One region of the Cronobacter sp. 153480017-3 genome, then DNA from elsewhere that is predicted to be linked to it. Evidence: predicted binding sites of a transcription regulator. Region 1 holds the regulator's gene; the other holds the start of a gene.

Region 1 (4,421 bases):
ATACCGGGCTTGCCGGAACTGACCGATGTAGGGGCGAAGCGCTGTCACGATCTCAGCGAAAAAACCTGCCTGCTGCCGCAGCTCGGCTCCGGGCCAGATACGAACAACAACGGCAGCGGCTACTTCACCCGCGCGGATTATATCGAGATTGTGAAATATGCCGCCGCCCGCCAGATAGAAGTGATCCCGGAAGTCGACATGCCCGCACATGCCCGCGCGGCGGTGATTGCGATGGAAGCGCGCTACGACAGGCTGCAGAAAGCGGGTAAAACCGAAGAGGCGAACCAGTATCGCCTGCTCGACCCGAAAGATACGTCCATTACCACTGGCGTGCAGTACTACAACCGCACCGGCTATCTCAATCCGTGCCTCGACTCCTCGCGCCGCTTTGTCGATAAAGTGATTGGCGAGATCCAGCAGATGCACAAAGAGGCCGGACAGCCGCTCACCACCTGGCATTTTGGCGGCGATGAGGCAAAAAATATCTACCTCGGCGCGGGTTATACCGATAAAGCGAAACCGGAAGCCGGGAAGGGGATTATCGATCAGAGCCGTCAGGATAAGCCCTGGGCGCGCTCGCCGGTGTGTCAGAAAATGGTGCAGGACGGTGTCGTCGCTGATGTCGAGCACCTCTCCAGCTATTTTGGCGTGGAAGTGAGCAAACTGGTCAAAGCGCATGGCATCGACACCATGCAGGCGTGGCAGGACGGGCTTAAGGACGCGAAAGACGCGAGCGCTTTCGCCACCTCGCACGTCAACGTCAACTTCTGGGATACGCTCTACTGGGGAGGCTTTGATACAGCGAACGACTGGGCGAATAAAGGTTTCCGCGTGGTGGTTTCTAACCCCGATTACGTCTACCTCGATTTCCCGAACGAAGTGAATCCGGCGGAGAGCGGCTACTACTGGGGCACTCGCTTTAGCGACGAACGTAAGATTTTCAGCTTCGCGCCGGATAACCTCCCGCAAAACGCCGAGACATCGGTCGATCGCGATGGCAACGCGTTCAGCGCTAAGTCGGACAAACCCTGGCCAGGCGCGTATGGTCTCTCGGCGCAGCTCTGGAGCGAAGTGGTGCGTACCGATAAGCAAATGGAGTACATGATGTACCCGCGTCTGTTGGCTGTAGCTGAACGCGCCTGGCATCGCGCGGCCTGGGAGCAGGATTATCAGGCTGGTCGCGAATATAAAGGCGGCGAAACCCATCAGGTGGATGTAAAAGCGCTGCATGATGACTGGACGCGCTTTGCGAACCTGGCGGGCAGCCGTGAGCTGCCGAAGCTTGAAAAAGCGGGCGTGCAATTCCGCCTGCCGGTGCCGGGCGCGCGCATTCACGACGGCGTGTTGCAGATGAACGTCAGTCTGCCAGGTGTCGGCATGGAATACTCGACTGATGGCGGCGCGCACTGGCAGCGCTACGATGATGCGAAGCCGCCACGCGTGACGGGTGCCGTACAGGTACGAAGCGTGAGCAGCGACGGTAAACGTTACAGCCGCGTGGATAACGTACAGCCCTAACGCAATAAAAAGCCAGCCTCCGGGCTGGCTTTCTTATGAGCGGGCGCTCTCTCTACAGCGATTCAGGCAGATGGTGAACCGCAACCAGTTTGCCTTTGCTTATCTCAATATTTTTCGCACCGCGCAACTGAGAAAGGGTTTTCATCACCATGCTGCGGGAAAGATTGGTTTTTTTAACGATATAGTCGGCCACGTTAATCCGGTTACGCATGAACTCATCCATTGTCGCGAGACAATCGATATTCGCTTTAATCATGCTGTAGCTGTTTCGTCCCATCATAATTTCTTCGCGATAGCAAAGCATATTAATAAACCATGAGGACAAAATAAGCAGATGTAACTGGCAGTGATTTTTCTCAATTTCCTGAATGAAATAATCAAAAGGAATTAACTGGTAATGGCATTCGGAATCAGCCTGTAATTTGGCGAATTGAGTTTTGCCTAAATTCCTCGCCAGTCCCAGCACAGAGGGTGCGCTGCTTTTTTCCAGCAACAGCCTGTCACTCTGGCGCATCAGAGAGAACTGACCGCCACGAATGATGCAGATCTCCCCGTCCCGAAGCGGGATCAGCGTATTTTTCTCTGCACGAGACCAGTTGCCGTAGCTATTAAAAATATCCGCAATACGGTAAATCTCAGCAAGCGGTTTAGGGGGTAAGACCATGTTGGTTACCTTAATAAAATAAAATTAAATCGTTGCTGTATCTTAATGGATGCTTTTTTATGGCTGCAATAAGGGGCAGAGAACAGAAAAGGAAAAACAGGGATAATCTCATCTCTAACCGATTGAGTGATAAAGATATTTATCTTTTCTGAATTTCGATTTAAAAAAATATATGTGGTTTAATTAAGCATTGTGCGCTGTATTAAAACACTCTAGTTTTCAAATTTTATCTAAAAAAATACATCTATATTTTTGTTAAAGGGGTTTCAGGCAATAAAAAGGCCGACAAATGTCGGCCTGGGATAATGCAGTATAGCGAGCGTTATTTCCCGCCAGCCTCGTGGGCGTGTTCATTTTCGCGGCAGTCGCCATCGGCGCAGTGACCGTACAGATAGAGGCTGTGGTTGGTCAGGCGGATGCCGTGGCGCGTGGCGATTTCACGCTGACGCGCTTCAATAGAATCATCACTGAATTCGATCACTTTGCCGCAATCGAGGCAAATCAGGTGATCGTGATGATGCTGTTGCGTCAGCTCGAAAACGGATTTACCGCCTTCAAAGTTGTGACGAGTGACGATGCCGGCATCGTCGAACTGGTTAAGTACGCGATAGACCGTGGCAAGGCCAATCTCTTCACCCATGTCAATCAGACGCTTATAGAGGTCTTCCGCACTGACATGATGATTGACCGGTTCCTGCAGCACTTCGAGGATTTTTAATCGAGGAAGCGTGACTTTCAGGCCGGCCTTCTTTAATGCGGTATTGTTGTCAGTCATGCGGAATCTGTCCTGTTGCTTAACGACTCGCTCCGGAAGGGAGCGATACATCGGATACGCCGAAGATGAATGCGTCTCATTATAGAACTGACATGCCTAAATGAAAACCGCAAGCGTCCGGCAAAAAAGGGCTTAAAAATCGTGGGCCAGCCAGCGTTTTTCACGTGGAGAGCCTGATAATTAAGAAAGCCATTGTACAGCGTAGTGAGGGAAAGTTAAAAATTTGTAGCAATTATTTTCATTGCTTTTATCTATCAAACGGCGCGGAACGGTGCCCGCGCCGCTTATCATCAGGCGTTGATGATTTCCTGCAGATGCAGCTCTTCGGACACCTGTTTGACCCATTTTTCAACGCGTTCCGCGGTCAGTTCCGGCTGGCGGTCTTCGTCAATCGCGAGACCAACGAAGTGGTCGTCATCAGCGAGGCCTTTAGAAGCTTCAAAGTGGTAACCTTCGGTCGGCCAGTGGCCAACAATGGTCGCACCGCGCGGCTCGATGATGTCGCGAATGGTGCCCAGCGCGTCGCAGAAATATTCTGCGTAATCTTCCTGGTCGCCGCAGCCGAAAAGCGCCACCAGCTTGCCGTTAAAGTCAATTTCTTCGAGCGTCGGGAAGAAATCGTCCCAGTCGCACTGCGCTTCGCCGTAGTACCAGGTCGGGATGCCAAGCAGAAGAATATCGAATGCTTCCAGATCCTCTTTGCTGCTTTTAGCAATGTCATGCACTTCAGCAACGTCAGTCCCGAGCTGTTTCTGGATAATTTTTGCGATATTTTCGGTATTGCCGGTGTCGCTGCCGAAAAAGATGCCTACGATTGCCATAAGAAGAATAACCTCTTGAATCTAAATGTGATGGTGCTGGCATAACGCCCACAGATAGGGCAATCATAGCAGAACAGAAGAAGGTGCGGAAACGCTATCAGGCGCCGGGTGCACTCTCTGCTACATTGCCCGGTCCTTTTGGGTAAAATTCAGACCAGACCTTACTCCTGCAAGGCTTTCAGCTGCGCAAGCAGCATCGCTTCTATCAGCTCGCTGCGGCTAATATTGCGCGCCTGCGCGAGATGGTTCAGCGCGTCTACCGCGTCGGCGTTCAGCTTCAGCTCCACGCGCTTAAGCCCGCGAACTTTGTCACGCTTAAGCTGGTTGCGCTTATTGATGCGCAGCTGTTCGTCGCGCGACAGCGGATTGGTTTTCGGTCTGCCCGGACGGCGTTCATCCGCGAAGAGATCGAGCGTTGTGCGGTCCGTTTGTTCTTTTGCCATGGTATGAGTATAGACAGGGGAAACAGGCTGCCGTGGCGGAGCCCGGCGGTATTTCAGCGCGCCATCATACATCAGGGAGCGAAGCGCGCCAACGCATCCAGCGCGCGACGGCGCCGGTCGGTCTGTTTTTAATCAGTTTCCAGAAAACGACGAATCGCGCGCAGCACCGCCTGCGGTTTTTCGGCATGCACCCAGTGGCC
Region 2 (4,421 bases), 390 kb from region 1:
CTGCGATATCCTGCCAGGTTTTGGTCTGCCAGCGCGCGCCGCCGCCAACGGTCAATGCGGGCAGCGTCGGCAACTGATAACGGGTAAACAATTTCATGGTGGTGCGCGGCTGGTCCGGGTTGACGGCCACGCCATCGCCCGCTTCGGCCACATAGCGGCTCGCACCGAAGGTCAGCTGCCAGTTATCGGTCAGCGCGCCGTTCAGCTCAAGCTCAACCCCTTTACTGACGGTGCCATCAACGGATTTATACGCCGTCTGCCCGCCGGAGCCAGGGATGATCACACCGGTGTTCAACGCCACGTTATCCTGCTCGATGCGGAACACCGCGAGCGAGGCCGTCAGACGGGTGTTAAACCAGTCGGCTTTGAGCCCGGCTTCATAGGCTTTACCGGTGGTCGGATCGAGGAACTCGCTGTTTACATCGCGCTGACCGCTCGGCTGGAAGATAGAGGTATAGCTGGCATACGCCGACCACGTATCGTCGATATCGTAAATCAGGCCCGCGTAAGGCGTCACGTCATCCGCTTTGCTGCGACGAATTTCATCCGGCTTGCGCTCCAGATTGTATTTTGCGTTCCACTCGGTGTAGCGCGCGCCCAGAATCAGATGCAGCGGATCGGCAAGCGAGAGGCGCGTGGCGGCGTAAATGGATTTCTGACGAATCACGTCGCGCTGGTAAAGCGCAAAGCTGGACCACGTCGGGTTCGCCACCGTGTTGCCGTCATAATCGTGAATATTTCCGACATCCATCAGGCCGGAATTATCATTCACCGGATATGAATTATCATAATTGTTGCGCTGGCGGCTGTAGCTGCCGCCAAACATCATTTCATGCTGACGTCCCGCCAGCTCGTAGCCGCCGCGCACGAAGGCGTCGACCGAATCCTGCTTACGCTCGCCCACGTTCCAGCCGCCCCACGCGCCCTGCCAGAGCGCGGCATTGTAGCGACCGGTGGTTTTATCCGGGAAACCGTCGATATACATCATGCGGTTGTCGAAATTGGTTTCGGCGTGCATCGCGTTCACTTTCGCCTCCCAGCCGTTATTAAAGCGCTGCGTCAGGTTGGCGAAAATTTTGGTGGAATCGAGATCGGAGTAGGCCCAGTCGGCGGCGGTATTAAAACCGCGGCGGAAATGCGTCCGGCTGCCGTCGCTGTAAAGCGAAGGGAATCCGCCCCAGGTCGGGCTGTCTTCTTCGCTTTTCTGATAGTCATAGCCGAGTGACAGCAGCGTTGACTCGGTGATGTCGGCATCCACGACGCCATAAATGAATTTTTTGCGGTAATGGTTACGCTCAACGAAGCTGTCGTTATCCTGATAACCGGCGACCACGCGACCGCGCACCTTACCGGACTCCACCAGCGGTGACTGCACATCCATCACGTAGCGTTGTTTGTCCCAGCTGCCATAAGTGGCAGAGACGTTGCCTTTAAACGTCTGGCTGTCGGCGTGTTTACGCACCATATTCACATACGCCGACGGGTTGCCGGTGCCGCTCATCAGCCCGGCCGCGCCGCGCACGATCTCGATTTTATCGTATATCGCCGTGTCGCCCGCGGTGTCGCCAAAGTTCCAGCGGTTATCAAGAAACGTCGGCATATCTTCGTAGGCGAAATTGCTGATGTAAAAACCGCGCGCGAAAAAGTTGGTCCGGCTGGTGTCGATGCGCGAGGCGGTCACGCCCGTGGTGTTTTCCAGCACATCTTCAATAGTCGTTAACTGCTGATCCTGCATGCGCGGCTGGCTAATGACGCTGACCGACTGCGGAATATCACGCGGCACCAGGAGCATTTTGGTGCCGGACGTGGTGGTTTTGACGCTGTAATCCTGTGATTCGTCAGGCGTGCCGCTGTCGGCGGCGGCATCGACCACTATCGTGTCGCTGGCGGCAGGCGCTGCGTAAACCGCGGGCACCGCCAGCGCGCTGGCGATACTGAGCGCGAGCAAAGAGGGAAGGGAAGACGCCGGAACGACGCCCTGACGGAGTGCATGCTTAGCCATGTGTTGCCCTTAAAATAAGAAAATGATGCTGTGCATCAGGCTGTTGTCATACGACGCTCTCCCCAGGCTTCCCGTCCTGATGGAAAATGTTCGCAGACTAAAACAACGTTCCGCTGTCAATAAGAATGAGAAATATAATCATTTGTCTTTGCGCTGTAAACAAATGTAAGAGGCGTTACAAACTCATGCGTAACCAGGGCGGAATAACTGTCAGGCGCAGCGGCATCAGGAGTCGCGTGCAGCGCGCTATAAATATCCGCTTTATAAAGAAAAACCGGGGCAAAGGTTGAAAGGATGCGATTATCTCGCTCATACTCTTAACGTTTATCCAAGAAGGAAAAAAACCATGGCCGAAGAAACCATTTTCAGCAAAATTATTCGTCGCGAGATCCCCGCCGACATCGTCTATCAGGATGAGCTTGTCACCGCGTTTCGCGATATTTCTCCCCAGGCCCCGACCCATATTTTAATCGTCCCGAATGTGCTGGTGCCGACGGTCAATGACGTCACGGCGGAACACGAACAGGCGCTGGGGCGTCTTTTTACTGTCGCGGCGAAAATCGCACAGCAGGAAGGCATCGCCGAAGACGGCTATCGCCTTATCATGAACTGCAATCGTCATGGCGGGCAGGAGGTCTACCACATCCATATGCATCTGGTCGGCGGCCGTGCGCTGGGGCCAATGCTTGCGCATAAAGGCCTCTGAGATGGCACGCGTACGCACAGGCTGGTTGCTGGCCGCTCTGCTGATGGCGGGGTGCCGTTCCACGCCGACCATTCCCGTCGGCGATGAGCAGGCCATTGTCATGGAATCCAGCGTGCTGGCAGCGGGCATCACCGCTGAAAAACCAGACTTTTCTTTGCAAAACGGCAAGCCTGTCGCCGCCGCGACCATTTACAATAACAAAGACGCGCCCGTTACCGTGCACTACCGCTTTTACTGGTATGACGCCCGTGGGCTGGAAGGACAGCCGCTGGAAGTCCCGCAGACAGTCGTTATCCCGGCCCAGGGACGCGTAACGGTGACCAGTCAGACTAATTATCTGGCGGCACGGAAAGCCCGTCTTTATCTCTATCTCTGAAGGGGGAAATGTTGAACAGAATGTATCGCTATGCGCTGCTGGCGACCGTCGCCCTGGCGCTGTCGGGCTGTATTTTGCCCGGCGAGCAAAAACCGGCACCGGTCGAAGAAGCGCAGCCAGGCACGCAGCAACCCACGCAGCCTGTACCACAACCGACGCAGCCGGTACCGACCGTGCCGTCCGTGCCGTCGATTCCGGCGCAGCCTGGCCCGATTGAACATCAGCCTGAAAACGCAACGCCTGAGCCAAAAGCGCGTACCTATGACTGGAACAGCGCGATGGCACCGATGGTCGGCAAAATGTTGCAGGCTGACGGGGTGAACGCAGGCAGCGTGCTGCTGGTCGATAGCGTAAACAACCGCACCAACGGTTCAATGCAAACCGGCCCGGCCACCGAAGCCCTGCGCGGCGCGCTGGCGAATAACGGTAAATTCACGCTGGTCTCCGCACAGCAGCTCTCCATGGCGAAACAGCAACTGGGGCTTTCGCCGCAGGACAGCCTGGGTTCACGCAGCAAAGCCATCGGTATCGCCCGCAACGTGGGCGCGCAGTATGTGCTGTATGCCAACGCCAGCGGCAACGTGAATGCGCCTACGCTGCAAATGCAGCTGATGCTGGTACAGACCGGCGAAATTATCTGGTCAGGTAAAGGTGCCGTTCAGCAAACCCAGTAATCTGAACCTGGAAGGGTTCTTAGCGCAGAATTTCCCGGCGGCTTCGGCCGCCGGTGTCGTTTGCGCGCTACCCGGTCTCAGCGACGGTGCCTGGCAGGTGGTTGTCGATGACGAAACGCTGGTGGCGCGCCGGGACCTACGCCAAAGCCGTGCCCGTAGCCCGCGTCAGTACCGCGCGCTGAAACGGCTGCCGGCAACGCTCGCGCCGCGTCCGCGCTGTTGCGTCAACGGCTGGCTGGCGGTCACGTTTTTACCCGGTGAGATACGGGATGCGCTGCCACCGGTGCCGCAACTGGGTGCGCTGCTGTATTATCTGCACCAGCAGCCGCGTTTTGGCTGGTGCATCGAGCTGCTGCCGCTTCTGCTGCGCGACTGGCAGCAAAGCGCGCCGTCGCGCCGCACGCGCTTCTGGCTGCGACTGTTGCACCGGTTACGTCGCACGGGCGAGCCCCGTCCGCTGCGCCTCGCGCCGCTGCATATGGACGTGCATCCCGGCAATCTGGTCTGGCAGTCAAACAGACTCATGCTTATTGACTGGGAATACGCCGGTGACGGCGACGTGGCGCTGGAGCTCGCGTGCGTCTGGCTCAATGACGAGACGCGGCAGGCGCTGATTACCGATTATGCGCATCGCGCGGCTATCGACGAGACGCAACTGCGCCG

Evidence for each region. Region 1 encodes Fur, which represses iron uptake genes when iron is present. Its sites were predicted from a motif close to ATAATAATGAGAACNACTATCAA; they were not measured.
Region 2: the regulator Fur is predicted to act here: its motif matches at 2,122-2,144, upstream of fhuE (ferric-rhodotorulic acid/ferric-coprogen receptor FhuE).

The regions. Positions count from the first base shown of each region.
Region 1 covers NZ_JBSEYN010000002.1:150,288-154,708, forward strand. Annotated here, with positions in the region: gene ACUW6V_RS05185 (beta-N-acetylhexosaminidase) at 1-1,518, shown strand, start outside; gene ACUW6V_RS05190 (helix-turn-helix domain-containing protein) at 1,571-2,182, opposite strand; gene fur (ferric iron uptake transcriptional regulator) at 2,505-2,957, opposite strand; gene fldA (flavodoxin FldA) at 3,248-3,778, opposite strand; gene ybfE (LexA regulated protein) at 3,940-4,221, opposite strand; gene ybfF (esterase) at 4,350-4,421, opposite strand, start outside.
Region 2 covers NZ_JBSEYN010000002.1:540,131-544,551, forward strand. Annotated here, with positions in the region: gene fhuE (ferric-rhodotorulic acid/ferric-coprogen receptor FhuE) at 1-2,002, opposite strand, end outside; gene hinT (purine nucleoside phosphoramidase) at 2,349-2,708, shown strand; gene ACUW6V_RS06985 (YcfL family protein) at 2,710-3,084, shown strand; gene lpoB (penicillin-binding protein activator LpoB) at 3,093-3,758, shown strand; gene thiK (thiamine kinase) at 3,736-4,421, shown strand, end outside.